One region of the Bacillus sp. LQ01 genome, then DNA from elsewhere that is predicted to be linked to it. Evidence: predicted binding sites of a transcription regulator. Region 1 holds the regulator's gene; each other region holds the start of a gene.
The links. Region 1 encodes Rex, which represses fermentation and respiration genes when NADH is low (regulators of the CRP and FNR family bind a similar motif). Its sites were predicted from a motif close to TTGTGAAATATTTCACAA; they were not measured.

Region 2: AC22L0_RS02995 (formate/nitrite transporter family protein) is a predicted target of Rex. The motif match lies at 5,218-5,235, and genes of this name have one in related genera.
Region 3: AC22L0_RS28035 (DoxX family membrane protein) is a predicted target of Rex. The motif match lies at 4,045-4,062, and genes of this name have one in related genera.

The regions. Positions count from the first base shown of each region.
Region 1 covers NZ_JBYEZL010000012.1:7,055-14,472, forward strand. The annotation lists gene groL (chaperonin GroEL) at 1-873, opposite strand, end outside; gene groES (co-chaperone GroES) at 912-1,196, opposite strand; gene AC22L0_RS28805 (CPBP family intramembrane glutamic endopeptidase) at 1,575-2,324, shown strand; gene AC22L0_RS28810 (YdiK family protein) at 2,321-2,512, shown strand; gene AC22L0_RS28815 (redox-sensing transcriptional repressor Rex) at 2,542-3,171, opposite strand; gene AC22L0_RS28820 (ABC-F family ATP-binding cassette domain-containing protein) at 3,359-5,284, shown strand; gene tsaD (tRNA (adenosine(37)-N6)-threonylcarbamoyltransferase complex transferase subunit TsaD) at 5,770-6,786, opposite strand; gene rimI (ribosomal protein S18-alanine N-acetyltransferase) at 6,786-7,229, opposite strand; gene tsaB (tRNA (adenosine(37)-N6)-threonylcarbamoyltransferase complex dimerization subunit type 1 TsaB) at 7,243-7,418, opposite strand, start outside.
Region 2 covers NZ_JBYEZL010000001.1:552,530-559,947, forward strand. The annotation lists gene AC22L0_RS02965 (FadR/GntR family transcriptional regulator) at 1-57, shown strand, start outside; gene AC22L0_RS02970 ((Fe-S)-binding protein) at 226-945, shown strand; gene AC22L0_RS02975 (LutB/LldF family L-lactate oxidation iron-sulfur protein) at 962-2,383, shown strand; gene AC22L0_RS02980 (LutC/YkgG family protein) at 2,383-3,093, shown strand; gene AC22L0_RS02985 (prepilin peptidase) at 3,206-3,928, shown strand; gene AC22L0_RS02990 (cyclic-phosphate processing receiver domain-containing protein) at 3,943-4,254, shown strand; gene AC22L0_RS02995 (formate/nitrite transporter family protein) at 4,282-5,133, opposite strand; gene AC22L0_RS03000 (TerC family protein) at 5,336-6,130, opposite strand; yybP-ykoY riboswitch at 6,213-6,386, opposite strand; gene AC22L0_RS03005 (TrkH family potassium uptake protein) at 6,425-7,418, opposite strand, start outside.
Region 3 covers NZ_JBYEZL010000009.1:70,223-77,640, reverse strand. The annotation lists gene glmS (glutamine--fructose-6-phosphate transaminase (isomerizing)) at 1-507, shown strand, start outside; gene AC22L0_RS28045 (S9 family peptidase) at 783-2,747, shown strand; gene AC22L0_RS28040 (DUF4256 domain-containing protein) at 2,855-3,421, shown strand; gene AC22L0_RS28035 (DoxX family membrane protein) at 3,494-4,000, opposite strand; gene AC22L0_RS28030 (SDR family oxidoreductase) at 4,393-5,169, shown strand; gene AC22L0_RS28025 (methionine ABC transporter permease) at 5,208-5,876, opposite strand; gene AC22L0_RS28020 (methionine ABC transporter ATP-binding protein) at 5,851-6,891, opposite strand; gene AC22L0_RS28015 (MetQ/NlpA family ABC transporter substrate-binding protein) at 6,904-7,418, opposite strand, start outside.

The sequences.
Region 1 (7,418 bases):
TGCGATATCTTCTAGCATTGCTTTACGACGGTCACCAAATCCAGGAGCTTTAACAGCTACTACATTGAATGTACCACGAAGTTTGTTCACTACTAATGTAGCTAACGCTTCGCCTTCTACATCTTCAGCAATGATAAGAAGTGGTTTACCTTGTTGTACCACTTGCTCTAATACTGGTAAGATTTCTTGAATGTTAGAAATCTTTTTGTCAGTGATTAAGATGTATGGGTTATCAAGAACTGCTTCCATTTTGTCAGAATCAGTAATCATGTAAGGAGATGCATATCCACGATCAAATTGCATACCTTCTACTACGTCTAATTCTGTTGTGAAGCCTTTAGATTCTTCTAAAGTAATAACGCCGTCGTTACCAACGCGCTCCATTGCTTCAGCGATTAATTGACCTACTTCTTCGTCAGCTGCAGAAATAGCAGCTACTTGTGCGATAGAAGATTTACCTTCGATTGGTTTAGAAATCGTTTTTAATTCTTCGATTGCAGCAGTAACAGCTTTTTCGATACCTTTACGAAGACCCATTGGGTTAGCACCAGCTGTTACGTTTTTAAGACCTTCACGAATCATAGCTTGCGCTAATACAGTTGCAGTTGTTGTTCCGTCACCAGCTACGTCATTTGTTTTGCTAGCAACTTCTGCTACTAATTTCGCACCCATGTTTTCGAATGCATCTTCTAATTCGATTTCTTTTGCGATTGTTACACCATCATTTGTAATAAGTGGTGAACCAAATTTTTTCTCAAGTACAACGTTACGACCTTTTGGTCCAAGCGTAACTTTTACTGCGTTTGCAAGAGTGTCGACACCGCGAAGCATCGAACGACGTGCTTCTTCACTAAATTTAATATCTTTTGCCATAATAATTGACCCCCTTGGATTTTTTAAGATTTATATAATTAACCGATAACTGCTAAAATGTCACTTTCACGTAAAATCAAGTAGTCTGTACCTTCATATTTCACTTCAGTACCTGCATATTTTGAGAAGATGATAAGATCACCTGCTGCTACCTCTAAAGCAACACGCTCACCATTCTCAAGCACTCGACCAGTACCTACTGCAACAACTTTACCCTCTTGTGGTTTTTCTTTTGCAGTATCTGGTAATACGATACCACTTGCTGTTTTTTCTTCTGCTTGAACAAGCTCAATTACAACGCGATCACCTAATGGCTTTAGCATGAACAATAACCTCCTCATTTTGTTATGTAAATTTCTTTTATTAGCACTCAAGTCATCCGAGTGCTAACACACTTATAATAATAAATAATCTCAATTTCTTTTGCAAGTAAAAAAATCATAATTTTTTCGCAAATCACTATATAGAATACTGCCTTTACTATATGAATCGTTGTTTCCACTGCTCGTATGTTACAATATGAAAGGACACCCTAAGTTGTTTTCGCTACACACACAACTTTCTCCTGTCTTCTATTATAATTTCAAATAAGGATTTACGAAAAAAACATAATTCAAGTGAGGTTTATATCGTAGGTAGCATATTTACATGTTATCCTAACTTATCTCATACACTATAGTTAGAAAGGATGGTTAAACCATTTGAAGAAACAATACTGGTGGATTATCGTTACATACATTTTAATGCAGTTATCTGGCGTTGTTGGATTGCCACTTCTCCTAAAAACAGGACTCTATGATAATAGAGGATTTACCATTGAGGAAAAAGGACAAATCATAACGGGACACTGGGCAATTATTAGCTTCTTTGTTGCATTATGTATCGTACTTTGGTTACTTAGAACAGATATTCGTGACAGGCATTTAGATCCAAAGCGCTCTTCTGCTCCAGCTACTATTGGATGGATTTTCATCGGGTTCTTCTTGGCTTTCTTTTCACAAATAGTTGCCGGTATGATCGAGATGCAGCTGCTAGGAATTAAACAAGGTTCAGAAAATACAATGAAACTGATGGAGATTGCAAGAACGACCCCTTGGTTCCTTATTGTTGTATCTATAATTGGACCTATCTTAGAAGAAATCGTATTTAGAAAAATTTTATTTGGTGCACTTTATAAGAAGTTTAACTTCTTTATCGCAGCTATCATTAGTTCGCTTGTATTCGCAGCAATTCATTTTGATTTTACTCATTTATTGGTATACACTGCTATGGGGCTCGTATTCGCCTTCTTATATGTGAAGACGAAACGGATTATCGTTCCGATTGCAGCTCATGTTGCGATGAATACATTGGTCGCTATTGGGCAAATTTTTATGAGCAATGAACAAATTCAAGAAATGATTAAAGAAGCTGAAAAAATGCAAGGCTTTATCGGAGGATTTTTTGTATGAGAAACTCACCATTGTTCATGGCTGCACTATACTTCCTTCTTGGATGTATCTTTACACGCTTCGCCATTACGAACGTGACAGATACAATCTGGAATATGTGGACAATACTATTTGCAGTTATGGCAACAATTGATTTTAATTTGGCACTTCGCCTTATATTAATTAAATTCACAAAGAAGAAACAATAATAAAACGCAGAGGTCGCTTCCTCTGCGTTTTATTGTGGATAGTTTTTCAAAAAGTAAACTAATGTTTGTAACTCTACAGCTAAGTCAATATGATGAATTCTAATATTCTCTGATACGTTTAATCGCGCTGGTGTGAAATTCAAAATACCGTGCACGCTCGTTTCAGCTAATCTATCTGCTACAGCTTGTGCTACTGTAGCCGGTACTGTTAATATTGCCACTTGTATATCATTTGATAATCTCTCTTCTAATTCATCTAAATGATATACAGGAATGCCCCCGATTTCTGTTCCAACTTTCTCTTCACTAACATCAAATGCCATTTCAATTTTTGTATTATTGTTTTTCGTGAAATTATAATGTAAGAAAGCGGTCCCTAAATTACCTACTCCAATAAGTGCTACACGTGTTATATCATCTTGATCAAGTGTTTCGCGGAAAAATGATAATAAATAATTTACGTTATATCCATATCCCTTTTTCCCTAACGCTCCAAAATACGAAAAATCTCTTCGTATTGTTGCGGAATCTACTTTTACTGCCTCACTCAATTCGGCCGATGAAACACGCTGCTTACCAGAAAGAGATAAGTTTTGGATAAATCGATAGTATAGAGGCAATCTTTTAGCAGTGGCTTGTGGAATCTTTTGCTGATCCATATGACCTCTCCTCTCTTCCTATCTTTATTCATATACTTTAATCAAATACAGAAGTTTAGCACTCATTAAATTCCTTGTATAATAAAGAGAAGAAGTATTCTCTCTTTATTTTAAACTATACACTATTTTTAGTATGATTGAGAAATATAAACATGGCAAAGTTAAGAAATTATTTGAGGTGAAAACATTGATTTTATTACAAGTAAACGCGCTTTCGAAATTATACGGTGCAGAAACGATTCTTGCAAACATAAAATTGGAAGTACAAACAAAAGATCGTATCGCATTAGTTGGAAGGAATGGAGCAGGCAAATCTACATTATTAAAAATTATCGCTGGTGAATTATCTCATGATGGTGGCGAAATTATAAAACCGAAAGATGTCTCAATCGGATATTTAGCTCAAAATACTGGACTAGAAACGTCTTTAACAATTTGGGATGAAATGCTAACCGTCTTTACCCACTTACAGCAAATGGAGACAAAACTTCGAAGACTTGAGCAAGAAATGGGAAAAGAAGAAAACTTTTCAAACGAAGCTACATATGAAAGATTGTTAGCTGATTATGACCAATTGCAACTCAATTATAAAGATCAAGGTGGATATCAATATGAAGCGGATATTCGCTCCATTTTAAGCGGCCTTGGCTTCCCAGTTGAAACGCACCAGACGACGATCTCTACTTTAAGCGGCGGGCAAAAAACAAGATTAGCTCTCGGGAAATTATTATTAACAAAACCAGACTTACTTATTTTGGATGAGCCTACAAACCATTTAGACATCGAAACATTAACGTGGCTTGAGCAATATTTACAAGGTTATCCTGGCGCAATATTAATCGTTTCACATGACCGTTATTTCTTAGACAAACTCGTTACACAAGTATATGAAATTTCAAATAAAGAAAGCAGACGATTTGTTGGTAACTACAGTAAATATTTAGACTTAAAATCAGCATTATATGAGCAAGAAATGAAACGTTACGAAAAACAACAAGATGAAATCGCAAAACTTGAGGACTTCGTTCAAAAGAATATAGCTCGCGCTTCTACAACGAAACGTGCTCAAAGTCGTCGTAAACAACTAGACAGAATGGAATTATTAACGAGACCATTAGGGGATTCTAAGTCAGCATCATTCCACTTCGATATTGAAAAGCAAAGTGGAAATGATGTTTTACAAGTAAATGATGCAACCATTGGCTATGATGAGAACCCTATAATTGAACATGTAACTATGCGCTTAACTCGCGGAGATAGTGTTGCTTTAGTTGGTCCAAACGGAATTGGGAAATCCACATTGTTAAAGTCTATTGTGAATAAGTTACCACTATTAAATGGTGATGTTTCTTTCGGATCAAATGTATCTGTTGGTTATTATGATCAAGAACAAGCAAACTTAACATCTTCTAAACGGGTTTTAAATGAACTATGGGATGAATATCCACTGCAACCTGAAAAAGAAATCCGTACTATACTCGGGAATTTTTTATTCACAGGAGATGATGTACTGAAACCAGTATCTTCCCTTAGTGGTGGACAAAAAGCTCGATTAGCTCTTGCAAAACTTATGATGCAAAAGTCAAATTTATTAATTCTAGATGAGCCTACGAACCACCTTGATTTAAATAGTAAAGAAATTTTGGAGAATGCTTTAATTGATTATCCAGGGACTCTTCTATTCGTCTCACATGACCGCTACTTTATTAACCGTGTAACAACGACTGTGGTTGAGTTATCAACAGAAGGTGCACAGGAATATTTAGGGGATTACGATTACTACGTTGAAAAGAAAAATGAAATGATTGAACGTGCAGAACTTGAACAGCAAGAAAGTGACATTCCTGTTCAAAAGGTGGTTGCACAAGAGAAATTAAATTATTTAGAAGAAAAAGAGCGTAAAAAACTAGAGCGTCAACGCACTAGAAAAATTGAAGAGCTAGAACAAAGTATATTGGAATTAGAAGAAGAAATTGCTACGTTAGAAGATCAACTTTGCTTACCAGAAATATATGCAGATTATGAAAAAGCTAGTGAAATTACAACTAAAAAGCAAACGCTACAAGAACAACTTGAAACTTGCATGGCAGAATGGGAAGAGCTGCATGTATAAGCATATTTAAATAAGGAAGATGTCTCATAAGTCAGGATTTTTGACTATGCGACATCTTTTTTTCTTTTAATACAGAAACAATTTTTTGAGTATATCAATCGTAACTTAGAATATACCAACGATTTTTCAAATATATCTATTGTAACCCTATATATATTAACAATTCGACACGAAATATCGATTTAACGACAAAGATTGACAATATTAGCATCTTCTATAATAGGGGGATGTTTCAAAATGTTTTTCGGGGATATCTTCTTACTTTTTATTTCCCGAAAAAGAACAAATTCAAAGGTCTGACATCATCCTATTTATCCACAAGTTTATACACATATCCACCTTTATAAAATAAACCTTAAAATAACTTTTCCACATTATCCACAATCAACAAAAAAGTTATCAACATTTTATATACACAATAAAACCCACATTATCAACAGACAATATGGGTTTTATCCACAACCTGTGGTTAATTATGTGCATAACTATGCTTCAATATCTAATCCTGGATTTGCATTTAAGGCTAATGTTGCACGCTTACCTTGTTCATAAGCAATTGTCCCTGCCGCTGCAATCATCGCTGCATTATCTGTGCATAAAGATAGCGGCGGAATAATTAATTCAATGTTTTCTTTTTGTGCAAATTCCTCTTCTAATCGCGCACGAAGTCCTTTATTAGCAGCTACTCCACCAGCAAGAAGTAATTGCTTTACATTATAAGCTTCTGCTGCACGAGCTGCTTTCGTTACAAGTACATCTATTACACTTTCTTGGAAACTTGCCGCTAAATCTTCTGGCGCAATTTCTATACCGCGTTGTTTTGCGTTATGCACAGTGTTGATAACTGCTGATTTCAATCCACTAAAGCTAAAATCATATGAATCCGGTTCTAGCCATGCACGAGGCAAATCAATTGTCGGTTCTCCTTCATGTGCAAGGCGATCAATATGAGGACCACCTGGATATGGCATAGATAACGTACGAGCTACTTTATCATATGCTTCTCCAGCTGCATCGTCTCGTGTTTCACCAATTACTTCGAATGAACCATGTTCTTTCATATAAACAAGTTCTGTATGCCCACCAGATACAACAAGTGATAATAACGGGAATTGAACTTCTTTTACTAAACGGTTCGCATAAATATGACCAGCAATATGATGAACACCGACTAACGGAATATCATGTGCAAACGCTACTGCCTTCGCTGCATTTACTCCAATTAGAAGTGCTCCTACTAAACCGGGACCTTCTGTTACAGCAATTGCATCAATATCATCAAATGTGATGTTTGCTTCCTTTAAAGCTTCTTCTAACACAACTGTAATTTCTTCTACATGATGACGGGATGCAATCTCTGGTACAACGCCGCCAAAACGTTTATGACTTTCAATTTGTGATGCAACGACATTCGCAATAATTTCCGTTCCATTTTTAACAACTGCTACTGCTGTTTCATCACAACTTGTTTCAATACCAAGTATAATCGTATTTTTTTCCATTATATATTCACCCACATTACGAGACCATCTTCCTGATTGTCTGCATAGTATCGTTTACGAATCCCACCATTTTGAAATCCGTATTTTCTGTATAACTGCTTTGCTACTTCATTTGATACACGTACTTCAAGTGTCATTGTTTTTACCCCTAGTTCTTTCGCTTCAGAAATAACTGCTTTCAATAGGGCATCTCCTAACTTTCGACCTCGGTATTCTGGCAAAATAGCTATATTTGTTATATGTGATTCATCAATAACTATCCACAATCCACAATACCCGACTACACGACCATCTTTTTCTAACACAATATAATGTGCATGTTCATTCATCGTTAATTCACGGTGAAAGGCATCTGCAGTCCAAGGAGTTGAAAAAGACGCTTCTTCAATAGCTACAATTTGAGCAATATCATCAAGCTCCATCTTTCTAAATATCATATCCATCTTCTGCAAGCTCCTACTTGTTTTGACTTTCTAACCACTTTGTTTCAGCTTCAGCTAAACGAAGATAGCTTGGAACAAACGTATGCACATCTTGTTCTTCTTTTTGTAATCCTAAGAATGCTAGCTCGCTTGGTCTTGGGTTATTTTTAGTAAATGGAGCGAATACAGCTTGATCACCTAAATGTTCTA
Region 2 (7,418 bases), on a different contig from region 1:
GATCACTTAACAAATGTAGAAAATATTGTCACAGGTAAAAACGATATAAATTCGTAATTTAATCTTTTAAAAATTTAATTTTCTGATAAAATAGAGAAAGATTAAGTAAGCGTTTTCTTTAGAAGAGGGAGAGGATAGGCCATGGTTGAGCCTATTTCTTCTCTGCTAAGTCATCTGATGACCATATGTTTGTTGGTGAAGTTGTAAAAAGGGGGAGTAATAGTTATGAAAGTTACTTTATTTGTTACTTGTTTAGTCGATATGTTTGAAACAAATGTCGGCAAAGCAACGGTTGAAGTGTTGGAGCGTTTAGGTTGTGAAATTGAATTTCCAGAAGCGCAAGTTTGTTGTGGTCAGCCTGCTTATAATAGCGGCCATGTAGAAGCAGCAAAAGAAGCAATGAAACATATGATTGAAACTTTCGAAGATGCAGAATATATTGTTACGCCATCTGGTTCTTGTGCGACAATGTTTCATGAGTATCCACATGTTTTCAAAGATGATCCAAAGTGGGCTAAACGTGCACAAAAAGTTGCTGATAAAACTTATGAATTTACACAGTTTATTGTGGATGTTTTAAAGGTTACTGATGTTGGTGCAAGTTTACCAGGGGTCGCTACTATTCATAAATCATGTCATATGACACGTATGCTTGGAATAAAAGAAGCACCAGGAATTTTATTATCAAATGTAAAAGGATTAACTGTGAGAGATTTGCCAAACGTGCAAAATTGTTGCGGGTTTGGGGGAACGTTTTCAGTTAAGATGACTCCAATTTCTGAGCAAATGGTAGACGAAAAAGTAGATAGTGTAATGGAAACAGGTGCAGATTATTTAATTGGTGCAGATTGTGGGTGTTTGTTAAACATTGGCGGACGTATTGAGCGTTTAGGAAAAGAAGTAAAAGTAATGCATATTGCTGAGGTACTGAATAGTCGCTCATGAAGGGGGAACATAAGCTATGTCTATGAAAATCAGTGAGAAAAAATTTAATGATCGCGTTGGTGATGGAATTCAAGATTCGTTTATGCGCGGAGCAGTATCTTCTGCACAAACGCGTTTATATACGAATCGCTTAAAAGCCGCAGATGAACTAGGAAACTGGGAAGAGTGGCGTGAACTAGGTGAACAAATTCGTCAACATACGTTAGAAAATCTTGATTATTACTTAATGCAGTTAAGTGAAAATGTATCAAAAAGAGGCGGACACGTGTACTTTGCGAAAACGAAAGAGGAAGCAGCAAAGTATATTCAAGACGTTGCAAAAAAGAAGCAGGCAAAAAAGGTAGTAAAATCAAAGTCGATGGTAACAGAAGAAATTAGTATGAACCATGCGCTTGAAGAGATTGGCTGTGAAGTGTTAGAGAGTGACTTAGGAGAGTATATCTTGCAAGTAGATAACGATCCACCTTCACATATTATTGCACCTGCACTTCATAAAAATAGAACGCAAATTCGCGACGTATTTAAAGAAAAGCTAGGCTATGAAAATTCTGATGACCCGTATGAAATGACAAAGTTTGTTCGTAAACAACTTCGTGAGAAATTTATGGATGCAGAAATTGGTGTAACTGGTTGTAACTTTGCTGTTGCAAATACTGGCTCTCTTTGTTTAGTAACGAATGAAGGTAATGCAGATCTTGTTATGTCAATTCCTAAAACACAAATAGCGGTAATGGGTATGGAACGTATGGTTCCGACAATGGAAGAATTAGATGTTTTAGTTGGTTTACTATGTCGTAGTGCAGTAGGTCAAAAATTAACAAGTTATGTAACAGTAGCGGGGCCAATTCAAGAAGAGGAAGTTGATGGACCTGAAGAATTTCATTTAGTTGTTGTTGATAATGGTCGCTCTCAAATTCTTGGATCTGAATTCCGTTCAGTATTACAATGTATTCGTTGCGCTGCTTGTGTTAATGTATGTCCTGTATATCGTCACGTTGGTGGACATTCATATGGATCGATTTACTCAGGACCAATCGGTGCGGTATTAACACCGCTTCTAGGTGGATATGATGATTACAAAGAGCTTCCTTATGCATCTAGTTTATGCGGAGCATGTACAGAAGCTTGTCCAGTAAAAATTCCATTGCATGATTTATTATTAAAACATCGTCAAGTCATCGTTGAGCAAGAAGGTCGTGCACCACTTGCAGAAAAACTGGCTATGAAAATGTTTAGTATGGGTGCTTCTTCAGCTGCTTTATATAAAATGGGTTCAAAAATGGCACCAGCGGCAATGAGTCCATTTACATCTGGTAATCGTGTATCAAAAGGTGTTGGACCACTTAAAAACTGGACGGATATTCGTGAATTTCCAGCTCCAAGTAAAGAACGATTCCGTGATTGGTATAAAGATCATAAGAAAGGCGGGGATAAATAATGACAGGATTAATTCAAAACCGTGATGCCTTTCTAGATAACATTGCAAAAGAACTTGGGCGCGCGCGTAAAACAGAAGGTGTAGAGCGTCCAGTATGGAAAAGTAATGTGAATATAGAAACGTTAAAAGATTATTCACAAGAAGAATTACTAGAAGTGTTTAAAGAGCAATGTACAAACATTCATACAACTGTAGTAGAAACGACAAACGACCGTTTAGGTGAAGACCTTCAAAAAGTAATCATGGAAAACGGCGGGGGACCTATTTTATTATCAGCAGATGCGCGTTTTGATGCATATGGTTTAACATCTTTATTTAAAGAAGAACTTCCAAAACGAGATGTTGAAGTAAATGTATGGGATCCAGAGAGAAAAGACGAAAATATGCGTTTAGCTGAAAAAGCGAATATTGGTATTGCATTTAGTGATTATACATTAGCTGAATCTGGTACAATTGTTGTACAAAGTCATAAAGGTCAAGGGCGTTCTTTACACTTTTTACCGACTGTATATTTTGCTATTATTCCACGTGAAACACTTGTGCCTCGTATTACACAAGCAGTTCAGGATATGAACTCACGCGTAGAAAATGGGGAGACAGCGGCATCTTGTATTAACTTTATTACAGGGCCAAGTAACTCGGCTGACATCGAGATGAATCTTGTTGTCGGAGTACATGGACCATTAAAAGCAGTTTATTTCATCGTATAAAAGAGGGGAAAGCAGGCCTGGAAATGGCCTGCTTTTTAGTAGAATAAAGGATAATATGAAGTAGAAGTTCTCTCCTTTTTTTGCTATGTTTTTTGGGAAAGGAGAGGAAGGGATGTTCACTTATTTATATGCACTGTTAGCAGGGATGGTGTTTGGTTCTTTTTTTATGCTAGTTGCGATGAGGGTTCCATTAGGTGCTTCTATTATTACCCCGCGTTCACATTGTGATTATTGCAAATATGTGCTAAGGACAAAAGAACTAATCCCCATCATTTCATTTTATATACAAAGAGGCTGTTGTACGAATTGTAAGAGGAAAATTCCAATTATGTATGTAGCATTTGAATGTATAACAGGAGGTATATTTCTTCTTACAGTGTATATGATTGGAATAGAACGAGAGCTTATTATTATTTTATCCCTTTTTTCGCTACTTCTTATTATTTCAGTTACAGATTACTTATATATGTTAATTCCTGATTGTATTTTAATTTCGTTTGCCTTTTTACTCATTCTCGAAAGTGTTTTTGTACAATTAGTTACTTGGACAGATAGTATAGCTGGTAGTGGTGTTATATTTATTTTGTTATATTGCATGCAAAAGATATATCCAGAAGGGCTTGGCGGAGGAGATATAAAACTACTTTCGTTACTTGGATTTATAGTAGGAGTGAAAGGAGTTTTTATCGTTTTATTTTTAGCATCTTGTTTTAGTCTTTGTTTTTTCGGGATTGGTATCGGATTAAAACGTATAGAAGTACGAAAGCCAATTCCATTTGGTCCTTTTATTAGTCTCGGGGCAATATGTTATGTATTGGCCGCATATTCAAATTAGAGAGGGAATCGAAAATGAACGTATATATGGATGATCAAAGAAGTTGCCCGTTCGGGTATGTGCCCGCAACTACAGTAGAATGTGCTTTGCAAATGGTTCGGGATTATGATGTGAATATTCTTTCTCTTGATTTTAATATGGGATGGGGAGCGAAAAATGGACTAGATTTTGTAGAAGCTTTTTGTACAGAGGGGTTATATGTAAATGAAATTCACTTTCATACGAATGATGTCATCGGTATGCACAAGATGAAACAGAGAATGGATAAGGGAAAGGAAGAAGGAGAAATTACTCCTCACCTTGTTATTAAATACGTGGGAAGCTAAAAACTCCAAAGTAAAACTTTGGAGTTTTTAATGTTTCATATGGGCTTGTAAAGGAATAATCTCTTCTTGTTGAGCTGTTGCGATTTCAGTTTCTTCCTGTTGAACTTCAGGCGTTTTCTTTGTTAAGTAGTGGTATACCATACCGACAAATACTGATCCGCCAATAATGTTACCAATTGTAACAGGAATTAAGTTATGAATAGCACCTGAAAAAGAAATTGTCTCAGGATGCGGTGAAACTAAAGATAAAGCAAAGAGTGATAAGTTTGCAATACTATGTTCGTAACCAGATAAGAAGAATGTGAAAACAAGTAGCATCATGACCATTATTTTTGCTGTGTCACCTTTAACCTGAGAAGGTAAGAAGCAAGCAAGACATACGAGCCAGTTACATAAAATGGCTTTAAAGAATAACTGCATCGTAGGTGTATTCATCTTTCCTTCAACGACTTTACTCATTAAGTGACCGTGATCAATTGCTTCAAAAATTCCAGTTGCGTAAAATAGTAAGGCAAAGAATAATGCGCCGGCTAAGTTACCTGCATAACAAGCAACCCAGTTACGAAGTGTATCAGAAATCGTTGTTTCTTTTCTTAAAGTTGCGACAGTAAAGTACATTGTGTTCCCAGTAAACAATTCAGCACCGCCATATATAATAAGTACGAGAGCAATCCCGAAAAACATAGAAGCGGCTAAATAAGTTGCTGGTGAATCTGCAATGTGAAAAAAGTTACCTAATTTAAAACATAGTACAATAATAAAACCGATATAAATACCAGCAAGTGCAGCACGAATGAAATATTGCATTGGGTTTGTATCTAGTATTTTCTTTTTGCTTTTAGCCAGTTTGACAACATAATCTAGTCCTTGTTCTAGCATGAGTAATACGCTCCTTTAGTAAATCTTCTATAAATACTCCTTATATGAATAAAGTACATGGAATTGTTCTTACTTTCAATAAGTTTGTGCAATGTTTCACAAAAAGGACATACATACATTAAGAAAACGTTTACAAAAGGTAGTATAATGGAATTTTTTCTGGACATTGCGAGGAAGAAAGGAAAAAGAAAAAGCGCTGTAATTACAGCGCTTTTTCGTCTAAATTCTTTTCCACTTTTACTTCTACTTCTTTTGAGAAGAACCAACCACCAACTGCGATTCCGACTAATACAATCCAGAATGTAAGCTTCCACGGAGTGGATTCTGGGAATGAATGTGGAATTACATTTAATGCAGGATGTGCTAATGTATAAACTGCTAGCTTCACACCAACCCAACCTACAATTAAGAATGCTGCAGTTTCAAGCCCTGGTTTACGTTTTAAGATTTGTACGAAAGCAGTTGCTGCAAATCGCATAATGATTAATCCGATAAGTCCACCTACAAAGATAACAACGAATTGCCCAGTATCAAGACTACCAATTGTACCTAGTCCTGTTTTTGGTAAAGTCATTGCTAGTGCAACAGCAGCTAAAATTGAATCAACTGCGAAGGCGATATCAGCAACCTCAACTTTAAATACAGTCCACCAAAAGTTCTCTTGTTTTTTCTTTGCTTCTTTTTCTTCTGTTTCTTCATCTGTATTCTTTTTAACATATGTTTTAAATAAGTGATTACCAGCGATAAACATAAGGTAGATGGCACCGATTGCTTGCACTTGCCATACATCGACTAAGAACGAAATCATAAATAACGATCCAAATCGGAAAACGAATGCCCCCGCTAATCCGTAAAATAGTGCTTTCTTTCGTTTTTCTTCTGGTAAATGTTTTACCATAATTGCAAGAACAAGAGCGTTATCAGCCGCTAAAATCCCTTCAAGTGCAATTAGGATGAGTAATACCCAACCATACTCCAATAATAATGATACATCCATGTACATTCTCCTCTCATCTCTATAACTTCTAAATAAGTGAAGAATTTCCCCACTATTTAGTTTCCCCATACTCCTGCCTATTAACTTTGGGAGAATCTGGAAATGAATGCAAAAAAGACCTCTGCCGTTAATAGGCAAAGGTCTTGCTAGACATATGTAATAAAAATGCCAACAAAGCCGGAAGAACTAAGTTCTACGTAATGACGACTTTGTTTCCAAGATATATTCTTGGACGCTACTCCCCTTTGGAGATATGTTATTGTATTCTCATTATATGGATAATTTATACGGTTGTCAACCTGTTAAAATATCTTCATTCGGATATTTTATTTTTCGGTTCTTTTTACGAGCAAATGAAAATGCCAATGTTAAAGGACCCATTTTCCCAAAAAACATCATAAAAATAATAATCGCTTTTCCAATTATAGTTAAGTGGGGTGTTAAGTTCATACTGAGGCCAACAGTCCCAAATGCTGAAAATACTTCGAAAGCACTCATCAATAGAGGAACTCGTTCAGTAATACTCAAAATTAAAATAGCAAAAAAGATAAATGAAATAGAAATAATAGTAATGGTTAATGATTTGACAATGAGAGTATCTTTAATGGATTTTTTAAATACGACAATATCTTCTTGTTGTTGTAAAAATTTAAATACGCCAAAAAATATGATTAAAAATGTTGTTAACTTAATCCCCCCACCCGTTGAAGCACTACCAGCACCAATAAACATAAGTAGCATCATTAATAGTAGGGAAGGTTTTGACAATGTAGAAATATCAACTGTATTAAAACCGGCAGTTCGCGTTGAAATTGCTTGGAAATAAGAGGCCATTCCTTCTTCAAATGGGGTAAACCCTCTCATAGAAAGGGAGTTATGGAACTCGAATATAAAAATAAAAAGGGTAGCAATAATGTTGATGATTAGAGTAGAAGAGAGCATAAGTTTTGAATGTAGTGTAAGGTTTTTAAAGTTTTTCTTTCTTTTTATGTCTACGATCACTGTAAAACCAATTCCACCTAAAATGATGAGAGAGGAAATGACGAAATTGACAATAATGCTATGAGAATGGGACATTAAATTATCGCTCCACACAGAAAAACCAGCATTGTTAAAGGCTGAGATTGAATGGAAAAAACTATAATAGATCCCTTTGGTAACCCCGTATTTTGGTACCCACTCAAAAGAAAGAATTAAAGTAGCGATACATTCGACTGTAAAAGAGAATAAAAATAATGCTTTGGCAAGACGGATGACGCCGCCTATATTCGTTTGATTTAATGCTTGT
Region 3 (7,418 bases), on a different contig from region 1:
GGACTTGTAGCAAATGCAATGATAGAACTTTGTGATCAAAAAGAAGAAATGGACGCATTAGCAAAACAATTTTTAGCAACAACGCGTAACTGTTTCTTCATCGGCCGTAGCGTAGACTTCTACGTAGGATTAGAAGGTGCGTTAAAACTAAAAGAAATCTCTTACATCCAAGCAGAAGGATTCGCTGGAGGAGAGTTAAAACACGGTACAATCGCTTTAATTGAAAATGGTACACCAGTTATCGCACTTGCTACACAAGAGCACGTAAACCTTGGAATTCGTGGTAACGTGAAAGAAGTAGTAGCACGCGGGGCTAACCCATGTATCATCTCAATGAAAGGCTTAGAAATGGAAGGTGACAGCTTCGTATTACCAGCTGTACACGAAGCGCTAGCACCGCTAGTAGCAGTTATTCCATTACAACTTATCTCATACTACGCAGCACTTCACCGCGAGTGTGACGTTGATAAGCCACGTAACTTAGCTAAGTCTGTTACTGTTGAGTAGGAGATTGGTAGGTTAATAAATATAGTTATAGCTTTAAAATAAATTTACAAATTTGCACCCCTTTAGATATTTTATCTAAAGGGGTATTTTTGTGTCGAAAAAGAACATCTAAAATTGATAAGCGGAAAGAGCCCTATAGATTAAAGTTTTACTTTATCGGATTCACTTTTATTTATCTGAATTTTCCGTTACTATTTTAAGTATCCGTGAACAATTTCCTTTATTACGACAAGAAGAGACGGTAGATTCATGGACATTACAAGGGGGCTTATTATATGAAAGTGAAAGCAAAAACATATTTAAGTATAGAAGAGATTATTTCATTACCAACCGTATCAAGTACAAACATAAGTGATGATGGTAAAAACGTAGCATTTGTTAAGAAGACGGCTGATTGGAAAGACAATACATATAGGAATCATGTATGGATATATGAAAAAGATAAGAAGCAGAGTTACCCATTATCAAATGGTGATATAGATAGTACACACCCATTATGGTCTCCAGATGCTAGGTGTATCGCATATCTTAGTCCAGTTGGTGATGGGGAAAATCAGATATTTGTTAAGTCACTAGATGATTATAGAGAGGTTCAAATTACTGATAAGAAAGAAGGAGTCAGTACATTCAAATGGGGTCCTACTGGCAAGGGTCTTTATTATGTTACGCAGTCAAAAGAATGTGAAGAGATAAAGAAACGTAAGGACCTATATGGAGATTTTCAACATATAGGTAAGGAACACCAGAATAATTGTTTATATTACATTGAAATAGAAAAGGTGATACAAAGTGATACAGATGAACACGAGAACAGAGTTGTTTATCAATTAACGGATGGTAAGGATTTTCATATCCATGAATTTGATATTTCAAATGATGGTAAAAAGGTTGTATTTATGGCGGCACCAAGCTCAAATATGGCAGATTATATAAATGGAGATCTATACATACTCCATATTAAAGCTGGAGAGCTACAAAAGCTGAATGTGGATAAGTTGTTGGGAGGGAGTGTTTGCTTTTCTCCTGACGGCAGTAAAATATGTTACACAGCAAGCATAAGAGAGAAGGATTACTATAGAAACCATATACAAGATAGTACGTTAGAGATATATGATATGAATACTGGAGAGGTAATTCAGCCTCTAACAAACTTTGATAGTACAGTTATGCCATTACAGTGGACAGCTAAAGGAATTTTAATTAGATGGCAGGATAAAACGAATTATCGTATTGGATTACTAGCTGAAGATGGCACTGTGGAAGCATTAAGCGACAAGATAGATGGCTTTATAATGGATGCCTCTATAACAAAGGATGGAAATCATATAACCTATAATAAGGCTATAACAAATGAAACCTTTGAAATCTATTTAGACGATAAAAAAATAACGGATGAAAATAGCTTTTTCAAAGGGAAACTTAAAAGTAACAGGGAAATCATCTCATGGAAAAGTAGTGATGGTCTTGAAATAGAAGGTGTTTTATCAACGCCAGTAGAGTTTGACACTAATAAAAAATATCCTTTATTAGTAGTAATTCACGGCGGTCCGGCTTGGGCATCTTTTCCGATATTTTCAGACTGTTTCAATGAGAAATATCCGATTGAACAGTTTGTTGAAAAAGGCTTTATCGTTTTAGAACCAAATTACAGAGGAAGTTCAGGTTATGGTAATGAATTTTTAAAAGCTAACTATAGAAAACAGGGGATTGCTGACTACGACGATGTTATATCAGGAGTTGATAAACTAGTTGATCAAGGGATAGTAGATAAAGATAGAGTAGGAGTTATGGGATGGAGCAATGGTGGATATGTATCAGCTTTTTGTTCTACATTTAGTAGCAGGTTTAAAGCTATTTCAGTTGGCGGTGGAATAACTAACTGGAGTACCCATTATGTAAATACAGATATACCTTACTTTATTAGAATGTATTTAGGAAATACTCCATGGAATGATCCAGATATATATACGAAGACATCACCTATGACGTATATTAAATCAGCTTGTACGCCTACCTTAATTCAACATGGGGAAAAGGATGCAAGAATTCCGATTACAAATGCATATGATCTATATCAAGGATTAATGGATATGGAAGTTGATACAGAATTAATTATATTTAAAGGAATGGCATATAGTTCTGACCAACCAGGAGTTCATGTGGCTATTATGAAGCAGAACTTGATGTGGTTTTCACACTATATGCTTGAAGAGAGTATGGAGGGTTTTAGGACTTTGTAATAGATGTTTGTACAAGACATATGATTGAAACGGTCTTCATATTGAGATGATTTATTATAAAATATATACTTAAACTACTATCAGTACATACATCAGGGAGGACTAATATGACAGGAAATAAAAATGACTTACTAGTAGAAAAACGTGAAGAGTTATTGAAAGTATTGCAAGCTCGTTTTGAGAAAAACATGAACCGCCATGAAGGTCTTGAATGGGCTAAAGTTGAAGCGAAGCTGACTACTAATAATGAAAAATTGTGGTCACTTAACGAAATGGAAGTAACTGGTGGTGAGCCGGATGTTATTGGTTATGATGAAGAAAAGGACGAATATACTTTCTATGATTGTTCAAAGGAGAGTCCTAAAGGCCGCAGAAGTCTTTGTTATGATCTTGAAGCGTTAGAATCAAGAAAAAAGCATAAACCAGAAAATAACGCTATTGATGTGGCGTCCGCTATGGGTATTGAGTTATTAACGGAAGAACAATATCGAGAGTTACAACAACTTGGAGATTTTGATATGAAATCATCGAGTTGGGTACAAACACCTTCAGATATTAGAGAGCTTGGTGGAGCTCTATTTTGCGATTATCGCTTTGGACATGTTTTCGTGTACCACAATGGAGCAGACTCTTACTATGCTGCCAGAGGTTTTCGTGGTTCATTAAAAGTTTAAATTAGGATAAATAAGAAAAAGAGCCTATATTCAGGCTCTTTTTCTTATTTATATTTTAAAAGTAAATTGTTACTACGCAGTTTTACTTAATTTATATGTTCTGTGGTTGTTTTTACGGAAAAGTTTAGGGAAAACATAGCCATCTAATCCAATACGTCCAGCGTTCTGCCCTGCAACTAAAATGAACATAGTCAAAATAAGCAGGTTTGGGTTTACACTAACAGTTCCGCTTAATAAAAATGAAAGATTCATTATGATTCCGAAAAATGCAGCTGTTTTTGTTAATCCGCCTAAAATCAAACCTAGACCTACTAAAATTTCTCCCCATTGAACTAAAAAGCTAAATAGGTCTGCGTTTGGAAGGACAAAATGTTGAAGGAAATCTGCCCACCAACTTTGTACTGCAGGGTGGTCCCCTGATGCTTGAGCAATAGCACCCTTTAGAAAGCCACTTGCGTCAAAAGATTGTCCGAAGACTTTGCCTATCCCAGCAGCGAACCATGTATATCCTATGTAAAGTCGTAAAAGTAATAATATGAAAGTAGCACGTTTATCAGTTCTTAAAAAATTGATAACCATTGAAATCCCTCCAATATTGTATTTACACGTTTATTATATATCCAATGTGAAAAGATTCACAATGGAGAGAATGTGAACAAGGATAGGTTGTGAATAATTGTTTTATTTTTTGTAACATTTTATCTGCTTTGATAAACTAAGAATAGAGATATATGTAAAGGAGACAAAGACTCAATATGTGGATGAACTTGTAATGATTAGAAACTAGATAGATAAATTTTGCTCTCATAAGCGAGGGTTTATTTAGTTATCTGTAAATCATTCAAGGAATGCATATTTGGCTTGTACATCCCTTTTATAAGGATAGGTGCCTATTTTATGTATCTGTCTTTTTTGTGGGAAAGTTTATATCTCTTATATAAAATATGCGTCCTTTAAACTTGGAGGAGTATATGATGAACCAATTAAAAAATAAAGTAGCAGTTATTACAGGGGTAAGTCGTCTAGATGGTATAGGGGCAGCGATTTGTAAAGAATTAGCAGAATCAGGATACGATATATTTTTTACGTATTGGACAGCTTACGATAAAGAGATGCCTTGGGGCGTTGATAAAAATGAACAAATACAATTAAAAGAAGAGTTACTAAAAAACGGTGTTAAAGTATCAAGTATGGAGTTAGATTTAACTCAGAATGATGCACCAAAAGAGCTTATAAATAAAGTTACTGAACAATTAGGGTACCCTCATATATTAATTAATAATGCAGCATATTCTACGAATAATGATTTCTCTACGTTGACTGCTGAAGAATTAGATAAGCATTATATGGTAAATGTTCGTGCGACTACATTGCTCAGTAGTCAATTTTCCCGGGGATTTGATAAGAAATCTGGTGGTAGAATTGTTAATATTACTTCGGGGCAATTTCAAGGTCCTATGGCAGGAGAACTAGCTTATGCGACAACGAAGGGAGCTATTGATGCTCTTACTAGTACGTTGTCAGCAGAGGTAGCTCATTTAGGAATAACAGTGAATGCAATTAATCCAGGACCAACCGATACAGGATGGATGACTGAAGAGATAAAACAAGGGTTAAAGCCGATGTTTCCTTTTGGCAGAATTGGTGAGCCAAGGGATGCAGCTAGACTCATTAAATTTTTAGTAAGTGAAGAGGCCGAGTGGATTACTGGGCAAGTTATTCATTCAGAAGGTGGATTTAAAAGATAAAAAAGAAGGCATCTCACCAGGGTGAGATGCCTTCTTTTTTAATCTTTCTTCAATCTTCGTGCAACACCATTCCCTAAAGACTGTAATCCTTGAACGAGGATAATTAAAATAAAGACGGTTGCATACATTACTTCAGGCTCGTAGCGTAAATGTCCGAAGCGGTATGCTAAATCCCCTAGCCCGCCAGCACCTACAAGGCCAGCCATTGCTGTTGCGCCGATTAAGCCGATCGTTGCGATTGTTAATCCGAGTACAAGGGAGGGACGAGCTTCTTTCACCATGACGTGCCAAATGATTTTTATAGTAGAGACTCCCATCGCTTGGTAGGCTTCAATGACACCGCGATCGACTTCTAGTAAAGCTGTCTCCATTAAACGTGCGATATAAGGGGCTGTGAAGACGACAAGCGGTACGATAACACCTTGCACGCCAATGGACGTTCCCATTAGAAACTTTGTAAAAGGTAAAATAAAGAATAATAGAATGATAAATGGAAGAGAGCGAATGATATTAATAATTGTATTAAGAATAGGATAGATGATTTTATTTTCACGCTGTCCACCAGGTCTCGTTAAAACAAGTGTGACGCCAAGTGGTAATGCAATAAGGATCGAGATGAGTAATGAGATAGATGTCATTTGAAAGGTTTGGATTGTGGCTTCCCATATGACTTTACCCCATTCATCCAAAAAGGACTTGTTTCCCATAATCTGTTCTACCTCCTTCTACGATGATTCCTTGCTCTTGTAAAAATGATAAAGCACGGTGGATTTCATTTTGTTCCCCTTGCATATGAACGACTAGTTTCCCATATGCTTCATGTTTTAACTGCGTAATATTACCGGATAAAATATTCGGATACACTTGGAAACGTTTTGTGGCAACGGCTAAGGCAGGTTCCCCTGAAGTAGTGCCAATAAATGAAAGTGTTACAATTTCTCCAGTACTTTGTAGTTCTTTCTGTACCTCTTTTGGAATTTTCGCTGCAAATGCGCTATTTACAAATTTCTTCGTGGTTACATGTTGTGGGTTTGTGAAAATATCTTTTACAGTCCCACTTTCGACTACAGATCCATGTTCCATAACAGCAACGCGGTCACATATACGCTGGATGACATTCATTTCATGTGTAATGAGTAAAATCGTAATTCCGATTTCTTCGTTAATCTTTAATAACAAATCAAGGATAGAATCGGTTGTTTCGGGATCTAATGCGCTCGTTGCTTCATCACTTAATAACACTTCAGGTTCATGTGATAGCGCACGAGCAATTGCAACACGCTGTTTTTGACCACCAGAAAGTTCGCTTGGATACGCATCTTTTCTATTAAAAAGATCGACAATGCGTAAATACTTTTCTACTCTTTTTTCAATTTCTGCTTTTGGAATGCCAGCAAGCCGTAACGGTAATGCGATATTTTCATAAACGGTAACAGTTTTAAGTAAATTGAATCCTTGGAAGATCATTCCGATTTTTTGTCTCGATTTTGCTAGTTCTTTTGTCGATAACGTTGTTAAGTCTTGTTCGTTTACAATGATATTTCCTGTCGTTGGTTTTTCTAATAAATTTACACATCGAATCAATGTACTTTTACCAGCGCCACTATACCCAATGATTCCAAATACCTCGCCTTTTTCTACTTTAAGGGAAGTAGACTTAAGAGCCTCAACATTCCCTTTTTTTGTTGTAAATACTTTGGATATGTTTTTTAATTCAATCATTATCGTAAGCTCCTACCAAGATGGTAAAACTGAACCATCAAATTTTTTCTCGATAAACTCTTTTACTTCTTTAGATTGATAAGCTTTCTTTAATTTGTTTACAACGGCATCATCTTTATTTTCAGTACGAACAACGACCCAGTTCACATATGGTGAATCTTTTCCTTCGCGGAAGATAGAATCTTTCGCTGGACTTAATTTTGCACCTAATGCAAAGTTTGTGTTAATTGCAGCTGCTTTCACTTCACTTAGTTGTATTGGTAATTGAGATGCCTCTAATTCGACAATCTTTAATTTTTTTGGATTTTCAATTACATCTTTTGCAGTCGCTTTTTCTGTAGCCTTTGGATCAACTTTTAAAACCCCTGCTTTTTCAAATAATTTTAAAGCTCGAAGTTCATTCGTTGGGTCATTTGGTACAGCAATTGCGTCGCCCTCTTTTAAGTCTTTTACATCTTTTATATCTTTAGAATATACGCCCATAGGGAATGTTACTGTTGAAAATACTTCAGCTAATTTCATATTGC